3 regions of the Streptomyces sp. NPDC048331 genome follow, and region 2 is predicted to be linked to each of the others. Evidence: riboswitches for the same ligand, from Rfam matches in the RefSeq annotation. Region 2 holds a riboswitch; each other region holds the start of a gene.

What was found. Region 2 has a riboswitch for cyclic di-AMP ahead of ACGFYY_RS31810 (transglycosylase family protein). Riboswitches for the same ligand answer to the same signal wherever they lie in the genome.
Region 1: linked by a shared signal. The riboswitch ahead of ACGFYY_RS13975 (M23 family metallopeptidase) and the one ahead of ACGFYY_RS31810 (transglycosylase family protein) in region 2 are both predicted to bind cyclic di-AMP.
Region 3: linked by a shared signal. The riboswitch ahead of ACGFYY_RS12550 (peptidoglycan DD-metalloendopeptidase family protein) and the one ahead of ACGFYY_RS31810 (transglycosylase family protein) in region 2 are both predicted to bind cyclic di-AMP.

What each region holds. Positions count from the first base shown of each region.
Region 1 is NZ_JBICYT010000007.1:213,788-221,226, reverse strand. Features, by position in the region: gene ACGFYY_RS13980 (GntR family transcriptional regulator) at 303-980, opposite strand; gene ACGFYY_RS13975 (M23 family metallopeptidase) at 1,174-1,977, opposite strand; cyclic di-AMP (ydaO/yuaA leader) riboswitch at 1,990-2,149, opposite strand; gene ACGFYY_RS13970 (pitrilysin family protein) at 2,366-3,733, opposite strand; gene ACGFYY_RS13965 (M16 family metallopeptidase) at 3,754-5,115, opposite strand; gene ACGFYY_RS13960 (DNA topoisomerase (ATP-hydrolyzing) subunit A) at 5,421-7,439, shown strand, end outside.
Region 2 is NZ_JBICYT010000030.1:10,020-17,458, forward strand. Features, by position in the region: gene ACGFYY_RS31795 (globin domain-containing protein) at 1-953, opposite strand, end outside; gene ACGFYY_RS31800 (cytochrome P450) at 1,084-2,385, shown strand; gene ACGFYY_RS31805 (transglycosylase family protein) at 2,474-3,511, shown strand; cyclic di-AMP (ydaO/yuaA leader) riboswitch at 3,788-3,960, shown strand; gene ACGFYY_RS31810 (transglycosylase family protein) at 3,964-4,692, shown strand; gene eno (phosphopyruvate hydratase) at 4,978-6,264, shown strand; gene ACGFYY_RS31820 (septum formation initiator family protein) at 6,364-6,852, shown strand; gene ACGFYY_RS31825 (DUF501 domain-containing protein) at 6,925-7,439, shown strand, end outside.
Region 3 is NZ_JBICYT010000006.1:164,894-172,332, reverse strand. Features, by position in the region: gene ACGFYY_RS12565 (ATP-binding protein) at 1-899, opposite strand, end outside; gene ACGFYY_RS12560 (MBL fold metallo-hydrolase) at 1,194-2,435, opposite strand; gene ACGFYY_RS12555 (SGNH/GDSL hydrolase family protein) at 2,556-3,341, opposite strand; gene ACGFYY_RS12550 (peptidoglycan DD-metalloendopeptidase family protein) at 3,505-4,479, opposite strand; cyclic di-AMP (ydaO/yuaA leader) riboswitch at 4,484-4,680, opposite strand; gene ACGFYY_RS12545 (tyrosine-protein phosphatase) at 4,973-5,764, shown strand; gene ACGFYY_RS12540 (aspartate aminotransferase family protein) at 5,813-7,231, opposite strand; gene hpnH (adenosyl-hopene transferase HpnH) at 7,228-7,439, opposite strand, start outside.

The sequences.
Region 1 (7,439 bases), on a different contig from region 2:
ACCTCACGCGCGAAGCCGCGGCCCCCGATCCGGGAGCCGCGGCTTCGTCGTTCCGCGAACCCGGCCCCCACCGGGCGGCGGGTACGCGCGGGGACCGGCCGGCGGCCGCCGTTCCCTGCCGGGCGTTTTGCGGGAAACGGACACGGAGAAATTCCGCCCGACGGGAAAAGGCCCCTGATCGGGTGCGGCGCACACCGAATTCAGCCCCGTAGGAATTCCGCGCAGGGAATTTACCCGACATGGAACCGATAGGCTGTCGCGCAACGAATCCATGCGATCCCAACCTTTGTATACGGCTCCTGTTAATGCCGGCCGCCCGACATGTTTACGGCAGGTTGCGAAGTGCTCACCGCCGGGCGGAGCCGCAGCCGGTGCGCCCCCGCCGCCCGGTCGGCGTGGATCGCGGTCAGCGCCCGCGCCCGTTCGGCGTCGCCGCGCGCCACCGCGTCCACGACCGCACCGTGCTCCGCCCAGGACTCCACGGGCCGGGCCGGCGCGTCCACCACGTACATCCACGCGATCTTGTGCCGCATCTGCGTGAGCAGCGCGATCAGCCCCGGGCTGCCGGAGGCCTGGGCGAGCGTCTCGTGGAACCATCCGCCCAGGGACCGCAGATCCTCCCCCTGGCCCCGCCTGGCCCGTTCCTGCCCCAGCCTGACCAGTCCGCGCAGCACCTTGAGGTGTGCGTCGGTGCGCCGTCGGGCGGCTCGCGCGGCGGCCAGCGGCTCCAGGAGCATCCGCAGCTCCAGCAGGTCCGCGGCCTCCTGCTCGGTCGGCTCGGCCACGCACGCCCCAGCATGGCGCCGCGTGGTCACGAACCCCTCCGACTCCAGGGTCCGCAGGGCCTCGCGCACCGGGACGCGTGACACGCCGTACCGGCGGGCCAGCACCTCCTCGGTCAGCCGGCCGCCCGGCTCGAACACCCCGGAGACGATGTCGTCGCGGATCGCCGTGCATACCGCGTGCGCAGGAATACGCAAGACCGAACCTCCGCCTATTTCCGACTGCAGCGTCATTGCACGCACATGCGCGTGCTGCGACCCTATTGCAACACACGATAATTTCCGAGAGCGGCCGGAAATACGAAACATTTGCACGAAGGCGCAAAAACAAAGACCCCGACTCGGAGAGCCGGGGTCTTCGGTGAAGCGGCGCGAGGCGCGGGGCGTGAGGTCAGAGACCGACGCCGTGCGAGCGGAGGTACGAGATCGGGTCGATGTCCGAGCCGTACTGCGAGCCCGTGCGGGCCTCGAAGTGCAGGTGCGGGCCGCTGGAGTTGCCGGTGGAGCCCGACAGACCGATCTGCTGGCCCGGGGTGACCTGCTGGCCGACGGAGACGTTCAGCGAGGACAGGTGCCCGTACTGGGTGTAGGTGCCGTCGTTGTGCTTGATGACGACGTTGTTGCCGTACGCGCCACCCCAGCCGGCCTCGACGACGGTACCCAGGCCCACCGCGTGGACCGAGGTGCCGGAGGCGGCGTGGAAGTCGATGCCCGTGTGGCTGCCGGAGGACCACATGCCGCCGCCCGCGTGGTACTGCGTGCTGACGTACGAGCCGTCCACCGGGGCGACGAAGGTGTTGAGGCGCTTGCGCTCCTCCTCGCGGGCGGCGCGCTCGGCGGCCTCGCGCTCGGCCTTCGCCTTGGCCTCGGCCATGCGCTTGGCCTCGGCGGCCCGCTGCTTCGCGTCGGCCTCGGCCTGCGCCTTGACGGCGTCCTGCTCGGCGACGCGGTGCTGGGACTCGGCCTGGTCGGCGATGTCACCCGCAAGGTCCTCGGCGACGACGACGGCACCGAGGCCGTTGTCCTGGCCGATGGTGCTGCTGTGGTTGTCCGCGGCGAAGGCCGGGGCGGCGAGGGAGCCGACGACACCCGTGGTGGCGATCGCGGCGATACCGGCGTAACCGGCGGTCTTCTTGCTCAGACGGCTGGAGCCACGGTGCTTACCGGTACCAGCGGGACGACTGCCAAACGCCATGAAGGGTTTGATCCTTTCCTTCCTTCTCGCCTACCGGGTTAGCTGACGGGTTCGGAGCAGGAAGGTCTCCTACGGGCCTCCTCTTGCGAGGGGGTCCGATTCACCCCAGGGACTCATGTGGGTCCCCGGCTCCCCAGGCTCGCGCCTGACGGGGACTCGGCGATCGCTGTCCGGTGCCGCGGGTGCGGCGGGCACAACTGACGAACAGCACGGCCGACGCTAGGCGGATCATCAGTCAATCGCCAAACAGACACGGCTTTTTGTTGCGTACGCCACACCGCATACAAGCAACCTCACCACTAAACGGACAAAAGGGGTTCTGGTGACAAGTCACCAGAACCCCTTGCCGAAAGCCTCGGCCGGCCCTCAAGGGGCCGTCACCCGACCGTCAGTTGGAGACGACCGAGACCTCGCCGATCCCAAGGGCCCGTACGGGCTCCTCGATGACCGCCGCGTCGCCCACCAGGACGGTGACCAGCCGGTCCGCGGGGAAGGCCTGAACGACCGCCGTGGTCGCCTCCACGGTGCCCGTCGCGGCGAGCTGGGCGTACAACTGCGCCTGGTAGTCGTCCGGCAGTTCCTGCTCGACCTGGTCGGCGAGGGTGCCCGCGACCGAGGCGGCCGTCTCGAACTTCAGCGGGGCCACGCCCACCAAGTTCTGCACGGCGACATCGCGTTCGGCGTCGGTCAGACCGCCCTCGGCGAGGGTGCGCAGCACCTTCCAGAGGTCCTCCAGCGCCGGTCCGGTGTTCGGGGTGTCCACCGAGCCGCTGATGGCGAGCATGGAGGCGCCCTTGCCGTCGGCGGTGGAGCGCAGCACCTGGCCGAAGGCGCGCACGCCGTAGGTGTACCCCTTCTCCTCGCGCAGCACCTTGTCCAGGCGCGAGGTGAGGGTGCCGCCGAGGCAGTACGTGCCCAGCACCTGGGCCGCCCACACCCGGTCGTGACGGTCCGCCCCGATCCGGCCGATCAGCAGCTGCGTCTGGACCGCACCGGGCCGGTCCACGATGACCACGCGGCCGGTGTCGTCGGCGGTCACCGGCGGCACCGGGCGGGCGGCGGCGGTGTTGCCCGTCCAGGCACCCAGGGTGTCCGCGAGCACGGCGTCCAGGTCGATGCCGGTCAGGTCGCCGACGACCACCGCGGTGGCGGTGGCGGGGCGTACGTGGGCCTCGTAGAAGGCGCGTACCGCGGCGGAGTCGATCCGGGCGACGGTCTCCTCGGTGCCCTGGCGCGGCCGGGACATCCGCAGGTCGGCCGGGAAGAGCTCCTTGGAGAGCTGCTTGGCCGCGCGGCGCTGCGGGTTGGCGAGCTCGTGCGGGATCTCGTCGAGCCGGTTGCGCACCAGCCGGTCGACCTCGGCGTCGGCGAAGGCCGGGGCGCGCAGCGCCTCGGCGAGCAGGCCGAGCGCCTTGGGCAGCCGGGAGGCCGGCACCTCCAGCGAGACCCGCAGGCCCGGGTGGTCGGCGTGCGCGTCCAAGGTGGCGCCGCAGCGCTCCAGCTCGGCCGCGAACTCCTCGGCCGAGTGCTTGTCGGTGCCCTCGGAGAAGGCCCGCGCCATGATGGTCGCCACGCCGTCCAGGCCCTCGGGCTCGGCGTCCAGCGGGGCGGCGAGGTTGACCTCGACCGCGACGACCTGCTGGCCCGGCCGGTGGCAGCGCAGCAGGGTCAGCCCGTTGGACAGCTGCCCGCGGTCGGGGGCCGGGAAGGCCCACGGCTGCGGCTCGCCGGCCTGCGGCTGCGGGTGGAAGGTCATCGTGACGGCTGCCGTGTCGCTCACTGCTCCGCCCCCTCGTTCTCGTCGGAGCCCTCGGACTCGTCGTGCTGGTCGGACCCGTCGGCCGCGAGCGGCTCGTAGACGAGCACCGCGCGGTTGTCCGGGCGCAGGCGGGCCGCGGCCACGGCCTGCACCTCCTCGGCGGTGACGTCCAGGACGCGCTGGACGGCGGTCAGCGCCAGCTGCGGGTCGCCGAACAGCACCGCGAAGCGGCACAGTTCGTCGGCGCGGCCGGCGACCGTGCTCAGCCGGTCCAGCCACTCGCGTTCCAGCTGCGCCTGGGCGCGCTCCATCTCCTCGGCCGTCGGGCCCTCGGCGGCGAACCGCGCGAGCTCCTCGTCCACGGCCGCCTCGATGGCGGGGATCTCGACCCCGCTGGAGGTCTTGACGTCCAGCCAACCCAGGGAGGGCGCCCCGGCCAGGCGCAGCATGCCGAAGCCGGCCGCGACGGCGCTCTGGTCGCGGCGTACCAGCCGGTTGTGCAGCAGCGAGGACTCGCCGCCGCCCAGGATGGTCAGCGCCACGTCGGCGGCGTCGCACTCTCGGGTGCCGTCGTGCGGCAGCCGGTAGGCGGCCATCAGCGCACGCGCCGGGACCTCCTCGACGATCTCCTCGCGCAGCTGCTCCCCGATGATGTCGGGCAGCGAGCCGTCGCGGGGCGGCTGCTTGCCGTCGTGCGCGGGGATGGTGCCGAAGTACTTCTCGACCCAGGCGAGCGTCTTCTCGGGGTCGATGTCCCCGACGACCGACAGCACCGCGTTGTTGGGCGCGTAGTACGTGCGGAAGAAGGTACGCGCGTCCTCGAGGGAGGCGGCGTCCAGGTCGGCCATGGAGCCGATCGGGGTGTGGTGGTACGGGTGGCCCTCGGGGTAGGCCAGGGCGGTGAGCCGCTCGAAGGCCGTGCCGTACGGGACGTTGTCGTAGCGCTGGCGGCGCTCGTTCTTGACGACGTCGCGCTGGTTCTCCATGGACTCGTCGTCCAGGGCGGCCAGCAGGGACCCCATCCGGTCCGCCTCCAGCCAGAGCGCGAGCTCCAGCTGATGCGTCGGCATCGTCTCGAAGTAGTTGGTGCGCTCGAAGCTGGTGGTGCCGTTGAGGGAACCGCCGGCGCCCTGGACCAGTTCGAAGTGCCCGTTGCCGGGTACGCTCGCCGACCCCTGGAACATCAGGTGCTCGAAGAGGTGAGCCAGGCCGGTGCGTCCCTTGACTTCATGGCGCGAGCCGACGTCGTACCAGAGGCAGACCGCGGCGACCGGGGTCAGGTGGTCCTCGGAGAGCACCACGCGCAGGCCGTTGGCCAGCCGGTGCTCGGTCGCTGTCAGGCCGCCGGAGCCGGCCTGGGCTGTGGCCGTGTGACCCATGGGCATGTGGTCCCTTCGATCGCGATGCAGAGATTTCTTATCGACCTGCCACTGTATGCAAGCGCGCCGACCGCCGGATAAGTTCCCGGGTCACTCCCGCGCACTCCGTCCGGGGGACCCCCGGGGTCGGAGTCGGCGTTGTCGGTGCGTCGGGCCACAATGGTCCGCGTCGTACCCTCGCCGGACACCACAAGACCGCCGGACCCAGTCAGACCCAGTCAGACCCCGTCAGACCCCGTCAGACCCGACGAGACACCCCACCCGACAGCCAGCACACCCCATTTTGGTTAAGGAGCCGCGCAGCGATGGCCCGCCGCAGCACGAAGACCCCGCCGCCGGAGGATTTCGAGGAGAAGATCCTCGACATCGACGTCGTCGACGAAATGCAGGGCTCCTTCCTCGAGTACGCGTACTCGGTGATCTACTCCCGCGCCCTGCCCGACGCCCGGGACGGCATGAAGCCGGTGCACCGGCGCATCGTCTACCAGATGAACGAGATGGGCCTGCGGCCCGACCGCGGCTACGTGAAGTGCGCCCGTGTCGTCGGCGAGGTCATGGGCAAGCTCCACCCGCACGGTGACGCGTCGATCTACGACGCCCTCGTGCGCATGGCCCAGCCCTTCTCCATGCGGCTGCCGCTGGTCGACGGCCACGGCAACTTCGGCTCGCTCGGCAACGACGACCCGCCGGCCGCGATGCGCTACACCGAGTGCAAGATGGCCGACGCCACGTCGCTGATGACGGAGTCGATCGACGAGGACACCGTCGACTTCACCGCCAACTACGACGGTCAGGAGCGGGAGCCCGTCGCCCTGCCCGCCGCCTACCCGAACCTGTTGGTCAACGGCGCGTCCGGCATCGCCGTCGGCATGGCCACCAACATGCCCCCGCACAACCTCGGCGAGGTCATCGCGGCCGCCCGCCATCTGATCCGGTACCCGCAGGCGGACCTGGAGGCGCTGATGCGCTTCGTGCCGGGCCCCGACCTGCCCACCGGCGGCCGGATCGTCGGGCTCTCGGGCATCAAAGACGCCTACGAGAACGGCCGCGGCACCTTCAAGATCCGCGCGACGGTGGCCGTGGAGGACGTGACGGCGCGCCGCAAGGGCCTGGTCGTCACCGAACTGCCCTTCACGGTCGGCCCCGAGAAGGTCATCGCGAAGATCAAGGACCTGGTCGGCTCGAAGAAGCTCCAGGGCATCGCCGACGTCAAGGACCTCACCGACCGCTCGCACGGCCTGCGCCTGGTCATCGAGATCAAGAACGGCTTCCACCCGGAGGCCGTCCTGGAGCAGCTCTACAAGCTGACGCCGATGGAGGAGTCCTTCGGCATCAACAACGTGGCGCTGGTGGACGGGCAGCCCCTGACGCTGGGCCTCAAGGAGCTGCTGGAGGTCTATCTCGACCACCGCTTCGAGGTCGTCCGGCGGCGCAGCGAGTTCCGCCGCACCAAGCGCCGCGACCGGCTGCACCTGGTCGAGGGCCTGCTGGTGGCGCTCCTCGACATCGACGAGGTCATCCGGCTCATCCGGGACAGTGACAACTCGGCGCAGGCCAAGTCCCGGCTGATGGAGCGGTTCTCGCTGAGCGAGATCCAGACCCAGTACATCCTGGACACCCCGCTGCGCCGGCTGACCCGCTTCGACCGGATCGAGCTGGAGTCCGAGCGCGACCGGCTGACCGGCGAGATCGACGAGCTGACCGGGATCCTGGAGTCGGACAGCGAGCTGCGCAAGCTGGTCTCCGCGGAACTGGCGGCTGTCGCGAAGAAGTTCGGCACCGAGCGCCGTACGGTGCTGCTGGAGTCCGCGGGCACCGCGGTGGCGGCCGTTCCGCTGGAGGTCGCGGACGACCCGTGCCGGGTCCTGCTGTCCTCGACTGGCCTGCTGGCGCGTACCGCGAACGGCGAGGCGCTGCCGGAGGAGGAGGGCGGCGCCCGTGCCAAGCACGACCTGATCGTCTCGCAGGTCGCGGCGACGGCCCGGGCCGATGTCGGCGCGGTCACCTCGTACGGTCGGCTGCTGCGGCTGTCGGTGATCGACCTGCCGCAGCTGCCGGACACGCACGCCGCGCCGAACCTGGCGGGCGGCGCCCCGGTCTCGGAATTCCTCTCCGGGCTGGAGGCGGACGAGAGGGTGGTCTGCCTGACCTCGTTGGACGAGTCCTCGCAGGGGCTCGCGCTGGGCACCGAGCAGGGCGTGGTCAAGCGCGTCGTGCCGGACTACCCGGCGAACAAGGACGAGCTGGAGGTCATCACCCTCAAGGAGGGCGACCGGATCGTCGGCGCGGTCGAGCTGCGCACGGGTGAGGAGGACCTGGTCTTC
Region 2 (7,439 bases):
GCGGTCGCGAGCCGGTCGGTGGCCTGGTTGCGGTGCTGCCCGGGCGCGGGCGTGATGTAGGTGACGGCGAGCCAACCGCAGCGGGCGGCGTACGCGTCGATGAGCGGGCGGTCGTAGAGGTGCGCGCCGTCCCGCGCCACCACGAAGAGCCGTACGTCCTGATCGGGAGGGCGCTCCGCGAGATCCTCCACCAGGGCCCGGATCGGCGCCCAACCGGTGCCGGCGGCGATCAGGCTGACCGGGCGGTCCGCGCGGCGGAAGGTCAGCTGCCCGCCGGCGGCGCCGAGCCGCAGCACGTCGCCCGGCCGGGTCTCGCGGACCAGGACGGTGCTCAGCCGGCCCCGGTCGACCCGGCTGACGTGCAGATCGAGGGTGCCGTCGGGGCGGGGGGCATTACCGATGGAGTAGGTGCGCCAGGTCGTCGGGAGGCGTTCGCTGCTCACGCTCGTGTACTGGCCGGGGAGATAGGGGAAGGGGACGTGCGGCCGGAGCGTGAGGACGCCTATGTCATCTCCGTACTGGAGGTGCCGCACGACCTCCGCGTTCCACCACGGCGGGTCCTCGCCGGTGTCGGCGGCGGCCGTCATCGCGTCGGCCATCACCTGGTAGGCCTCGGCCCAGGCCTTCTCGACGGACGGGGTCCAGGCCGCGCCGGAGGTCTCCGCGAGCGCGGCGAGCAGGCTGGCGCCGACGGCCGCGTAGTGCTCGGGGCGGACCAGGAACTTGCGGTGGTCGCGTCCCAGGTCGCGCAGGTAGGGGCCGAGGGTCTCGTCGTCGAGGTGGGCGATCAGGTGGGTGAGCGCGGCGAAGAGCCGGTCACGCTGGCGTTCCATGTCGTGCGGGGAGTCCGGGAAGAGGGCGCGGATGCCGGGGTTGTGCCAGAAGAGGTGGGAGTAGAAGAACTTGACGGCGTGCTCGGCTCGTCGCTCCACCACCGCGAAACTGCTCTTCAAGATCCTGACATCCACAAAACCGAAAGTAGGAATGCCGGAGAAGTTCAGGTCAAGGGATGGCCGATCTACGGACAGCCGCGACGAACCGCCTATATCGGATGGGGGTTCGGCGCCGGGATACGGTCGTCAGGTGCACGAGCAGACCTCCGGAACCCCCGCCGAGACCACCGCGGACACCTCTTCCACCGAGGGCCCCACCCTCTTCGACTGGGAGTTCGCGACCGACCCCTACCCGGCCTACGCCTGGCTGCGCGAGCACTCCCCGGTGCACCGCACCAAGCTGCCCAGCGGAGTCGAGGCCTGGCTCGTCACCCGGTACGCCGACGCCCGCCAGGCCTTGGCCGACCAGCGGCTCAGCAAGAATCCGGCGCATCACGCGGGGCCCGCGCACGCCAAGGGCAGGACCGGGATCCCGGGGGAGCGCAAGGCGGAGCTGATGACGCACCTGCTCAACATCGACCCGCCGGACCACACCCGGCTGCGGCGGCTGGTGTCCAAGGCGTTCACCCCGCGCAGGGTCGCCGAGTTCGCCCCGCGGGTGCAGGCGCTCACCGACCACCTGATCGACGCCTTCGCGGCGAAAGGTGAGGCTGATCTCATTCACGAGTTCGCCTTCCCGCTCCCCATCTATGCCATCTGCGACATGCTCGGGGTCCCGCGCGAGGACCAGGACGACTTCCGTGACTGGGCCGGCATGATGATCCGCCACGGCGGCGGTCCGCGCGGCGGGGTGGCCCGGTCGGTCAAGCAGATGCGGACCTACCTCGGTGAACTCATTCACCGCAAAAGGGATGATCTGGGCGACGATCTGATCTCCGACCTGATCCGGGCGAGCGACCACGGGGACCATCTGACGGAGGGCGAGGCCACCGCCATGGCCTTCATCCTGCTTTTCGCCGGTTTCGAGACCACCGTGAACCTCATCGGCAACGGGGTCCACTCCCTCTTCATGAACCCCGACCAGCGCGAGCGCCTCCAGCGCTCCCTCGCCGCCGGGGAGAGCGGAATGCTGGCCACCGGGGTCGAGGAACTGCTGCGGTACGACGGCCCGGTGGAACTCGCCACCTGGCGGTTCGCCACCGAGTCGCTGACGCTCGGCGGCATGCGGATCGAGGCGGGTGACCCGGTCCTGGTCGTCCTCGCGGCCGCCGACCGGGATCCGGAGCGCTTCGCGGAGCCGGATACCCTCGACCTCTCCCGGACCGACAACCAGCACCTCGGATACGGGCACGGCATCCACTACTGCCTGGGTGCTCCGCTCGCACGACTTGAAGGGCAGACCGCGCTCGCGACTTTGCTGACGCGTCTGCCTGATCTGGAACTGGCTGTTCCGCCCCAAGACCTGCGCTGGCGTGGTGGGTTGATCATGCGAGGGCTACGTACTCTTCCCGTTCGATTCGCGGCTCAAAACACTTGCGCGAAACCTGATTAAAAGTCAGATCCGGCTTGAACTTGTGACAATCGTTCGAAGGCCGCTAGGTTCTGCCGTTACCCCGCTGTTATGCGAAAGGTGATCCCTCATGCTCTCCGGGAACGGCCGTCACAGACGCCCCCGCCAGGTCCCCGCGCTGGTCGTCACAGCCGGTGTCACTGGCTCCGCGTTGGCCATGCCTCTGCTGGCCGCCACCAGCGCCACCGCCGCCGACACGTCCACATGGGACAAGGTCGCCGAGTGCGAGAGCGGTGGCTCCTGGAGCGCCAACTTCGGCAGCGGCGCCTACGGCGGACTCCAGTTCACCCAGGAGGAATGGCAGAGCGCCGGCGGGCTCGAATTCGCCGAGCGCCCCGACCTGGCGAGCCGTTCGCAGCAGATCGCCGTGGCCGAGCGGGTGCTGGGCTCGACAGGGCCGCAGGCGTGGCCGCTGTGCGCGGCCTCGGCCGGCCTGGTCAAGGAGAGCCCCGCCGCACAGGTGGACCCCGGTCTGCCCGGCGGCCGGGGCCCGCTGACTCCCGCACCGTCCCGCCCGGACGACGCCGTTCCGTCGACCGGCGGCAGCAAGCCGTCCACGGACTACGGATCCCCGACCCCGGCCCCGGACCCGAGCCCGTCCAGCACCCCGTTCCTCATTCCCGACGCCCCGTCCATCGGACTGCCCGTCATGCCCGCCCCGGACGTCCCGACGACGCCCCCGGTCGACCCGACGGCCCCGGTGCAGCCGGGCGACCCGACCGATACGCCGACCCCCGTCGACCCGACGGCGCCGACGCAGCCGGTCGACCCGACCGCGCCGCCCACCACCGCGCCCGTCACGCCGGGGCTGCCCCCGGTCGACCCGACGGCCCCCGTGACCCCGGTGGTCCCGCAGACCACCGGTGCCACTCCGGTCGAGGGCAACGGCAAGCACCGCGGTGCGCCGGAGGCCGACCCGTCGGCTCTGCCTGACGCCTCGTCGAACCCCGTCTACACGGTCCAGGCGGGCGACAGCCTGGCGACCATCGCGGTTGCCAAGGGCGTAAAGGGGGGCTGGAACGGTCTCTACCAGGCCAATGAGCAGGTCATCGGCGAGGACGCCGACCTCATCAAGCCGGGTCAGAACCTGGATCTAACCCCGCAATAAGGACAGTTCAGTTATCCGGAAAGAGTCGAATGTCGGATTTCTGTAAGTGAGACATGTGTCTCTTCCGGTCAACTGGCGTGTCTCGCCCAGGGCATTGCGCAAACCCTGCCCTCACCTGCGCAAACACCCCTGCGAGGGACGCAAGTAGGGGTCGTTTCTCCCCGATGTTGCTCGTTGAACATCGGGGAGAGACCTGTCTACCTTCTGAATCGCTCGCCACCGCGAGCTCCTTCGACCGCATCGCCGAATCCTGCCGGCGGACGGGGGGAACAGTCGTCGCGTCAAGCGCCGAAGGCAGGAGCGGGGGAACCAAGGTAGGTGCCGGGAGCGGCCGTTGAGAGACGGTCACGCCACCGGCTTGGGGTCAAGACGTGCGCTAGGTCGCACGGCCGGGCAACTCACTCGCCCGAACCCGACAGCTCACCTCGTAGGCGTCGGTGAGGAGAAACTCCATGCTGCTTTCCGGCAAGGGCAAGCACCGTCGCGGTACTGCAATCGAGCGGTCTGTCCGGATCGTCACGCTCGCCGGTGTCGCCGGTGTGGCCGTGGCCGCCCCCCTGATGGCCGCGGGCACCGCCAGCGCCGCCACCTCGTCCGAGTGGGACAAGGTCGCGCAGTGCGAGTCCGGTGGCAACTGGGCCATCAACACGGGCAACGGCTACTACGGCGGCCTGCAGTTCTCGCCCTCCACCTGGTCCGGCTTCGGCGGCAAGTCCTACGCCCCGCAGGCCAACCAGGCCACCAAGGCGCAGCAGATAGCCGTCGCGGAGAAGGTCCTCAAGAGCCAGGGCAAGGGCGCCTGGCCGTCCTGCGGCAAGGGTCTGTCGAACTCCTCCTACGCCGGTGGCGGCGCCGAGGCCCCGGCCTCCAAGCCGCAGTCGAAGCCGAAGCCGAAGGCCGAGACGAAGAAGACCGAGACCAAGAAGACCGAGACCAAGGTCGCGCCGAAGCAGGAGACCAAGCGTCCCGAGGCTCCGACCACCCGCTCCGAGCGCGCCGAGGCTCCGGTCGCGCCGAAGACCGGCAACGGCTCGTACGAGGTCAAGTCGGGCGACACCCTGGGCACCATCGCCGAGGCCAACGGCGTCAAGGGCGGCTGGCAGCAGCTGTTCGAGCTCAACAAGGACATCGTCGTGGACGCCGACCTGATCTACCCGGGTCAGAAGCTGAAGCTCAGCTGAACACCGCGGTAGCACCGCGGGAACATGTACGCGGCGTCAGCTGACACCGTGCAGGATTCCCACCGCCCGGCGCGTGCCTCACGCGCCGGGCGGTGCCGCGTTCGGCCCAGTAGCCCGATGATCAAGCGACCCTATGTCCCGGAAGAGGGGTATTCGGTCCCTTTTTCGTCCCAGGGTCCGGGCGGTCGGGCGGTCGAGTGCCCGGAGCCGGTTAGGCTCTAGGCGGCAAGGCCATCCCACGGCCTGACATGCCACCGCACACTCAGCGTCACATCCCAGAAGGAGATGCTCGTGCCGTCCATCGACGTCGTCGTAGCCCGGGAAATCCTGGACTCCCGAGGCAACCCCACGGTCGAGGTCGAGGTGGGCCTCGACGATGGCAGCACCGGCCGTGCTGCAGTTCCGTCCGGCGCCTCCACCGGTGCATTCGAGGCCATCGAGCTGCGTGACGGTGACCCCAACCGTTACTTCGGCAAGGGTGTCGAGAAGGCCGTCCTCGCCGTCATCGAGCAGATCGGCCCGGAGCTCGTCGGCTACGACGCCACCGAGCAGCGGCTGATCGACCAGGCCATGTTCGACCTGGACGCCACCGACAACAAGGGCTCGCTCGGCGCCAACGCCATCCTCGGCGTGTCCCTGGCCGTCGCGCACGCCGCGTCCGAGGCCTCGGACCTTCCGCTCTTCCGCTACCTCGGCGGTCCGAACGCGCACCTGCTGCCCGTTCCGATGATGAACATCCTCAACGGTGGGTCGCACGCCGACTCCAACGTGGACATCCAGGAGTTCATGATCGCCCCCATCGGCGCGGAGTCCTTCTCCGAGGCGCTGCGTTGGGGTGCCGAGGTCTACCACACCCTCAAGAAGGTCCTGCACACCAAGGGCCTCTCCACCGGCCTGGGTGACGAGGGCGGCTTCGCCCCGAACCTGGAGTCCAACCGCGCCGCGCTCGACCTCATCATCGAGGCGATCAAGCAGGCCGGCTACGTCCCGGGCAAGGACATCGCGCTCGCGCTCGACGTCGCCGCGTCCGAGTTCTACAAGGACGGCCAGTACGAGTTCGAGGGCAAGTCCCGCTCGGCCGCCGAGATGACCGACTACTACGCCGAGCTCGTCGAGGCGTACCCGCTCGTCTCCATCGAGGACCCGCTGTTCGAGGACGACTGGGACGGCTGGAAGACCATCACCGACCGCCTCGGCGCCAAGGTCCAGATCGTCGGTGACGACCTGTTCGTCACCAACCCGGAGCGCCTGGCCCGCGGTATCGAGGAGGGCTCCGCGAACGCCCTGCTCGTGAAGGTGAACCAGATCGGTTCGCTGACCGAGACCCTGGACGCCGTCGAGATGGCCCAGCGCAACGGCTTCAAGTGCATGATGTCCCACCGCTCCGGTGAGACCGAGGACGTCACCATCGCCGACCTCGCCGTCGCCGTGAACTGCGGTCAGATCAAGACCGGCGCCCCGGCCCGCTCGGACCGTGTCGCCAAGTACAACCAGCTGCTGCGCATCGAGGAGATCCTCGACGACGCCGCGGTGTACGCGGGCCGCTCCGCCTTCCCGCGCTTCAAGGGCTAATCACCCCCCTGAGGGGCTGGCCTCCGTACGTCCCCGCACTCGGTCCCGTACCGTGTGCGGGGACGTATTGCGTAGTGCGTACCTAGGGGAGGCGGACCAATGGCCGGGAACCGGGATCGGTTCTCCACCTTCTCCACCGCGACGAGGCTCAAGCAGCTCGGCGAGCGGACCGCCGCCCACGTCTACCGGTCGCAGTCGCGGCGTCAGGTCCGCCGCAGCCGGCTCACCGGCCGCGCCGCGCTCCTGGTGCTCGTCCTCTGTACGCTGGTCGTCGCCCTCGCGTACCCGATGCGCCAGTACGTCTCCCAGCGTTCGGAGATCGCGAAGCAGCAGCGGGCCGCCGCGGCCGCGCGGGACCGCCTGGAGCGGCTCCGCGACGAGAAGGCCCGCTGGCAGGACGACGCCTACGCGGAGCAGCAGGCGCGCAAGCACCTGCACTTCCTGAGGCCGGGGGAGATCAGCTACATCATGAGCGACCCCGGGGCCCAGCCCCCGCAGCAGCACCGGACCGGTCAGGCCGGCTCCGACCGCCCCTGGTACTCCAACGTCTGGGACGGCGTCGACAAGGCCGACCGTCCCGGCGAGTGATCCGGCCCGCAGGGCCGAAGCACCACAGCACCGCAGCACCCATCCACGAGAACGAAGAGACTTCCTCCAGGCATGCAGACGCCCCCGCCCCAGACCGACCGGACCGAGCCGACCGACGCGGACATCGACGCGTTCCAGCAGCAGCTCGGCCGCCCGCCGCGCGGGCTGCGCGCCATCGCGCACCGCTGCCCCTGCGGCCAGCCGGACGTGGTGGAGACCGCCCCGCGCCTCCCCGACGGCACCCCCTTCCCGACGCTGTACTACCTCACCTGCCCGCGCGCGGCCTCCGCGATCGGCACGCTGGAGGCGAACGGCGTGATGAAGGAGATGCAGGCCCGGCTCGCCGAGGACAAGGAACTGGCCGCCGCCTACCAGGCCGCCCACGAGGACTACATCGAGCGGCGCGACGCCATCGAGGTGCTCCAGGGCTTCCCGAGCGCCGGCGGCATGCCGGACCGGGTGAAGTGCCTGCACGTGCTGGTCGGCCACTCCCTGGCCGCCGGCCCCGGGGTGAACCCGTTCGGCGACGAGGCCCTCGCCATGCTGCCGGAGTGGTGGGCCAAGGGCGCCTGCGTCGTGCCGTGCGG
Region 3 (7,439 bases), on a different contig from region 2:
ACCGTGGCGTTCTCGACCAGTTCGGCCAGCAGGTGGACCACGTCCGCGACGGCGTGTCCGCGCACGCTGCCACCGGCCGGGGGCACGACCTTGACCCGGGTGTACTGCTCGACCTCCGCGACGGCGGAGCGGAGCACCTCGCTCAGGTCGATGGGCCGGGTCCACTGGCGGCGGGACGCGGCGCCGCCCAGTACGGCGAGGTTCTCGGCGTGGCGGCGGATCCGGGTGGCGAGGTGGTCGACGTGGAAGAGCTCCTTGAGCAGGTCCGGGTCCTCGACCGTGTCCTCCAGCTCGTCCAGCAGCGAGATCTCCCGGTGCACCAGGGACTGGAGCCTGCGCGCGAGGTTGACGAAGACCTCGACCTTGCGCTCGGTGTCGGTCGGGGCGGCCGGTCCGGCCAGCCGCAGAAGAGTCGTGTGCGCCTCTTCGCGGGCGCCGCGCAGCTCCTGCGAGAGCAGCCAGAACTCGTCCATCCCGGCCGGGTCCCCGCCGGGCGGCGGCGTGCTCGGTCCGCCACGCACCGGACGGGGCGGGGTCTCGCCCCGTTCCAGCCGGTCGGCGGCCGTGCGTAGCTCGCCCCGGCCGCGCACGCTGGAGCGGCGCAGCGCCTCGCACCGGTCCCGTACGGCCTTGCCGGCGCGCTGCGCCCCGAGGAGGGCCGCGGCGAGGGCGCCCACCACGAGGAGGGCGCAGCCGGTGAGCACCGGCCACAGCCGGGCGTCGCGCTCGCCCGCTCCCCCGCCGAGCTGGAGGGTGAAGATCACCGCGGCGGCCCCGCTGAGCGCGGCGGCGAGCGTGGGCAGTACGGCGGCCCGCACCAACAGGGGGCGTATCTGCCGGCTGGGACCGGTGACGGCGTGTCTCGACGGTGCGTGGCGGGCGGCGCGGAGTCCGGACATCTGCGTCCTCGGTACGTGGGGCCCGGCCCCCAGCGTTCCCGGGGCCCGGTGTTGATCACCGAATACCCACGCTAGACCCCATCGCAGCACCCCCGACCGCCAGTTGGCGAACTTCGCCGGGGTGCTTCCCGCTCCCGGTGGAGCGCTCGCACAGCAGTCCGAATGCGCCGGTCAGGCCCTGGGGCCGCCCCGGCGCCGCCCCACGCCGGCCAGGTCGGCCGCTCGACCGGTCCGGACGAGCGACCGGCCGCCCCGACGTGCCGGGGCGGCCGTGACATCCGTGCGGAGCGCGCGCTACGAGCCGACGGGCTCCTGCTTCTCCTGGCCGCCCGCCGCCGCGGATCCCAGCCGTGCCGTCGTCCCCGCCACCGACCCGGCGCCCAGCGCGGGTACGGACGAGGGGCCGTCGACCGGGCCGCCCGCAGCGGCCCCGGCGACGAAGGGCCGCCACCACGGCAGACGCGGGGCGTCGGTGGCGTTCGGCTCGAAGGGCTGGCCCGGGATCGGCAGTGCGACGGCCGCTCCGGCCCCGTCGGCCGCGGCCAGCGTCCCCTCGCCCGGCTCGTCCCACGGGTGCAGGGCCAGGTTGAAGGTGCCCCAGTGGATCGGCAGCATCGTGCCGTGCGGGGTGCCGCCCTGGAGGTCGAGGTGGGCGCGCATGCCCTCCTCGGGCGTCATGTGGATGTCGGGCCAGTACTCCGAGTAGGCACCGATCTGGATCATGGTGGCGTCGAAGGGCCCGTGCTCGGCGCCGATCTCCTCGAACCCGGGGAAGTAGCCGGTGTCGCCGCTGTGGTAGATCCGGTGCTCGTCGCCCGCGACGACCCAGGACGCCCACAGGGTGTGCTGCTGGTTGCGCAGGCCGCGGCCGCAGAAGTGCCGGGCGGGGGTGGCCGTCAGGGTGAGACCCGCGATCTTGATGCTCTCGTTCCAGTCCAGCTCGCGCAGCCGGTCGGCCGGTACTCCCCAGCGCTCCAGGTGCGCGCCGACGCCCAGCGGAACGGCGAAGACCGTGTCCGTACCGGCCAGCGCCTTGATCGTCGGCAGGTCGAGGTGGTCGTAGTGGTCGTGCGAGATGACCACGACGTCGACCCTGCCCAGCGAGGCCAACGGGACCGGCACCGGGTGCAGCCGCTTGGGACCGGCGAAGGGGAAGGGGGAGCACCGCTCGCCCCACACCGGGTCGAACAGCACCCGGCGCCCGTCGATCTCCGCGAGCACGCTGGAGTGCCCCATCCAGGTCAGCCGCAGGCCGCTCACCGGCGGCTTCGCCAGGTCCGCGAGGGTCGTCGGGTGGACCGGGATCGGCGCCGCGGGGCTGCGCCGTACCCGCTGCTCCCGGTGGAAGTAGATCTTGGCGAACTCCGCCATCGAACCCGAGGGCCGATTCCGGGCCCCGACCGGGTTCTGGAAGACGCCGTCGGCGAAGTTCGGCGAGCGGCGGATCCGCTCCAGCCGGGCACCGGACGGGTCCGCACCGAAGGCTTCGGGCCGCAGGGCACGCAGCCGCGGACGCAAGGGACGGGAGCCGGTCAAAGCGCCTCCAGGGAGGATGGGGTCAGGACGGTCGTCGCTCTACGACCATCCCAACGCACACCGACCCCGAAGGATTCCGCTTCCGGCTCCCGCACCTGCCGGGGAGCGTCCCGGACAGCACTAGAGCGGCAGCAGGTCCGGCCGCTTGGCCTCCACGTGGTCACCGGAGGACTCCCCGCGCAGCCGTCGGCCGATCCACGGCGCGAGGTGCTCGCGCGCCCACTGGATGTTGTCCCGGGTCACGTCCACCGAGCCGCGCGGCCGCTCCGGGGGCCACGGCTGGTCGGGGTCGGCCGGCACGTCCAGGCCGAGCACCTGGGCGGCGCGCAGCGCGACCCGGGTGTGTCCCTCGGGCGAGAGGTGCAGCCGGTCGGTGTCCCAGGCCCGCCGGTCCTGTACGGACCTCAGCGACCAGAGGTCGAGCACCGGGCAGTCGTAGCGGTCGGCGATGGCGCGGACATGGGCGCTGTACGTCGCCACCTTGCCGCGGAGGTGCTTGAGCACCGGTACGCCCCGGGTGTCGAAGCCCGTGGTGATCATGACCAGTCCGACGGCGCCGGTGAGGTCGGCCACGGCCGCCTCGAACCGCTCCGCCACGTCGTCCGGGTCGGTCCCGGGCCGGATGATGTCGTTGCCGCCCGCGCAGAAGGTCACCAGGTCCGGTGCGAGGGCCTTGGCCCTCGGGAGCTGGTCGGCCACGATCTGGTCGAGGAGCTTCCCCCGCACCGCCAGATTCGCATACCGGAAGTCATGCTCCTCGCGCTGATCGGCCAGGAGCACGGCGAGCCGGTCCGCCCAGCCGAGATAGGAATCCCCGGGTCCCGGGTCCCCCACACCCTCGGTGAAGCTGTCCCCGATCGCCGCGTACGAGCCGATGGTCTTGAGTTTGGTCGTCGTCGCTGCCACGGGACACCATCCTTCACTCCCGCAAGCAACCTACGCCAACGTAATAAGGGGTTGACGGACCGTGATCTCTACCACGCGGGGGATAAGGAATAAGTACACGTGAGGCCGGGACCCCCCTCGGGTCCCGGCCTCACGCGTGTCGGTGGTTCGACGGCGGGTGCCGTCAGAGGCTCGCGCCCTTGGAGCGGAGGTAGGCGATCGGGTCCAGGTCCGAGCCGTAGGACGGGGTCGTACGGATCTCGAAGTGCAGGTGCGGGCCGGTCGAGTTGCCGGTGGAGCCGGAGAGGCCGATGCTCTGCCCGGCGGTGACGCTCTGGCCGGAGGAGACGGAGAGCTGGGACAGGTGGGCGTACTGGGAGTACTTGCCGTCCGCGTGCCGGATGACGACCTCGTTGCCGTACGAGCCGCTCCAGCCGGCCGAGACCACGGTGCCCGCGCCGACCGCCTTGACGGTGGTGCCCATGCTCGCGATGAAGTCGACACCGGTGTGGTAGCCGGAGGACCACATGCTGCCGGCGACCTTGTACTGGGTGGAGATGCCACCGCCGACCGGGGCCACGAAGGCACCCGACCGCGGCGCTGCGGCCGGGGCCTCGGCCTGGGGCTCGGCGGCGGCCTCCGGCTGCGCCGGGGCGGCCCGCTCGGCCTGCTCGCGGACCGGCTTCGGCGCGGCCTGCTCGGCCGGCGCGGCGTCGGGCTCGGCCTCGGGGGCCGGGGCGGCCTCGGCCTCGGCCTCGGACGGAGCCGGCTCGCCGGGGCCGCCGAGGTGGAGCTTCAGGCCCGGGTGGATCAGCGACGGGTTGCCACCGACGGCCTCGCGGTTGTCGGCGTACAGCTGCTCCCAGCCGCCCGCCAGGTGGCGCTCGGCGGCGATCTTGGAGAGGTAGTCGCCCGGCACGACGGTGTAGACGGTCGGGGCGGACTGCACGGCGGCGGCGGGCGCCGACCGGAGAGCGAGGGGGGCCTGCGTCGCCACCGCGGGGGTCACCGCGGGGGCTGCGGTCGGGGCGCCGGCAGCGTGGGCGCCGGCGGCACCGATCAGCGGCAGGGCGAGGGCCGCGCCACCGGTTCCGGCGACGGCGAAGCCGCGGGAAAGGGAAAGGGACTTGGGACGGCGGTGCTTACCCTTTGCAGGCATGACGAATTCCTCTCCGGCGCCTGCGAGGTGAGCTGTCGGGTTCGGACTGGAGATGTCCGGCCGCACCTGTACGAGACATGAACGACTTCACCCCGAGCCGTCCCGGAGAAAAGATCCCCGGAACAGCGGCTTACCTGGTTCCCCCGCTCCTGCCGCGCGAATAGGTCGGATGCGGTTTCCGGGAGGCGGCAGGATTTGGCGGTCCACCCGGATCGATCGCGAAGGTAATCCCTTGCGGCCACACGGAACAAGCCGTGAATTCCCTGACGGAATCACAGGCATGAGGGACCGACGGAATTACCGTCACCCTCCGTCCATTCCGCACCGCCAACAGCCGCCCCGACGGGGCCATTCGCCTTCGACGATCAGGCACTCACGGTCACCGTATGATCTGGCTCACGGGGGCGCGCCCGATCTCGCCTCCGGATATGGCAAGTTGGCGCCAAGTAGTGTAATTCGGACAGAGGGCCCACGACGTGGCGGAGGAATCGCTTTGACCCAGCAGATACAGGAGCCGGAGCTGTCCGGAGTGCGCAATTTCCGCGATGTGGGCGGATTGCCGACTTCTGACGGACGAACGGTCAGGACGGGACGACTGTTCCGAAGCGGACATCTCGCACATGCCACCGAAAGTGATGCAGACTTCCTCGCCTCACTCGGCCTCCACACCATCTTCGACTTCCGCAACGGCGCCGACCACGCGCTGGAGGGGCCGGACGTCGAGCTGCCCGGCGTCCGGAACGTCAACATCCCGCTCTCGGACCCGGCGGACGGGCGGGAGTTCTGGCGGCTGGTCCGCGACGGCGACCTCGTGCAGCTCCGCGAGATCCTGGGCGACGGCAAGGCCGCGGCCCGGATGTCGAACTCGTACCGCGGGATCATCCGGCAGCGCACCGCCGAGCACAGTCGGGTCGTGCACGCCCTCGCCGAGGACAGCGTCCCCGCGCTCATGCACTGCGCGGCGGGCAAGGACCGGGCCGGCCTGTCGATCGCCGTCACCCTGCTCGCGCTGGGCGTCGAGCGCGCGGCGATCGTGAGGGACTACCTGGAGTCGAACGCCCCGCACCGCCGCTATCGCGTACGCCGCACCGACGAGTCGGCGAGCGCCCGCTCCCCTGAGGTGATGGAGCTGCTCGCGCCGCTCTTCGACGCCCGCGCCGAGTACCTGGTGGCCGCCTTCGACACCATCGACGAGGTCTGGGGCGGGGTGGACCGTTATCTGGCGGAGGGCCTCGGGCTGACGCCCGAGACCCTCGACCGACTGCGCGACCGGCTCCTCGTCTGACGCGGGCGGGACCGGCCGGACCGGTTCCGCCACGGGGTGGGTGGGCCGTCAGCGCGTGGCGACGGCCTGCTTCACCAGCGTCCTGCCGAAGTCCCAGATCAGTCCGGACCCGCCGTGCGCCTCGTCCATGACCTCACGGAAGGCGCCCACGAACCGGTCCACGTCCTCCTCGTCCACGATCAGCGGCGGGATCAGCTTGATCACCTCCAGGTGGTCCCCGGAGACCTGGGTGAGGATCCGGTGCTTCTGCAGCAGGGGCACCACGACCATCTGCGCGAAGAGCCCCTTGCGGGCCGCCTGCAGCATGGCCCACCGGCTGCGCAGGCCCAGCGAGGACGGCCGGCCGAACTCGATGCCGATCATCAGCCCGCGCCCCCGCACCTCGTGCAGCAGCTCGTACTCGTCCACCAGCGCGGCGAGGCGCCCGCGGAGCAGGTCGCCCATGACCCGGGCGTTCGCCACGACCTCCTCGTCCTCCATGACGGACAGGACCGCGAGGCCCGCCGCCATGGCCTGGGCGTTGGAACCGAAGCTCGCGGAGTGCACGAGCACCCGGTCCATGGACGAGTAGACCTTCTTGAAGATCCAGTCCCTGCCCAGGGTCGCGCCGACCGGGACGTAGCCGCCCGAGAGCGCCTTCGCCACGCACACCAGGTCCGGCTCCACGCCCGGCTCGTGCTGGTACGCGTAGAAGTCGCCGGTGCGGCCGAGGCCGGTCTGCACCTCGTCCGCGATGAGCAGCGCGCCCCGCCGGTGCAGCATCTCCTGCGCGGCGAGCAGGAATCCGGGCGGGGCGGCCAGGACCCCCTTGCCCTGGATCGGCTCGACGACGAGGGCGGCCACGTCCCCGCGCTTCAGCTCCCGCTCCAGGGCCGCGAGGTCCCCGAGCGTGATCCTCGTGTCGGGGAGCAGCGGTGCGAAGCCGTCCCGGAACCCGCTCTCCCCGTTCACCGAGAGGGAGCCCGCGGTCAGCCCGTGGAAGGCGTGGTCGCAGTAGAGGATCCTGGGGCGCCCGGTGGCGTACCGGGCGAACTTCAGGGCGGTCTCCACCGCCTCGGTGCCGCTGTTGCCGAAGAAGACCCGGTCCAGGTGCGGGCTGTACGAGAGCAGTTTCTCGGCCAGCAGTCCCGGCAGCGGCTGGCAGTCGAAGCGCGTGAGGTCGGCGAGCTGGGCGTCCAGGACGTCGTGCAGGGCCCGGCGCACGACCGGGTGGTGCCGACCGAGGCCCATCACCCCGAACCCGGCCAGCATGTCCAGGTAGTCGTTGCCCTCGGCGTCCCAGAAGTGGGCGCCCTCGGCCCGCTCGTAGACCTTGTCGAAGCCGATGGTGTGCAGCATGCGGGGCAGCTGGTGGTTGAGGTGCCGGGCGTGCAGCTCGTACCGCTCGGCGCCGCGCTCGGCCAGTAGGGCGCCGAGGTCGAAGCCTTGGCCCCGGCCGCCCCCTTCCTCCCGTGACCGCCCGGTCATGCCGACGTGTCCCGGTTGCCGGCGACCGCTTCCCGGGCCGCGCGCAGGGATTCCTTGAGGGAGCCCATGGTGGCGAGGACGGCGGTGGGCTCGTAGCCGCAGTGCGCCATGCAGTTCGCGCAGCGCGGGTCCTTTCCGCGGCCGTACTTGTCCCAGTCGGTGTCGTTGATGAGCTCGCGGTACGTCGGTACGTATCCGTCGCTCATCA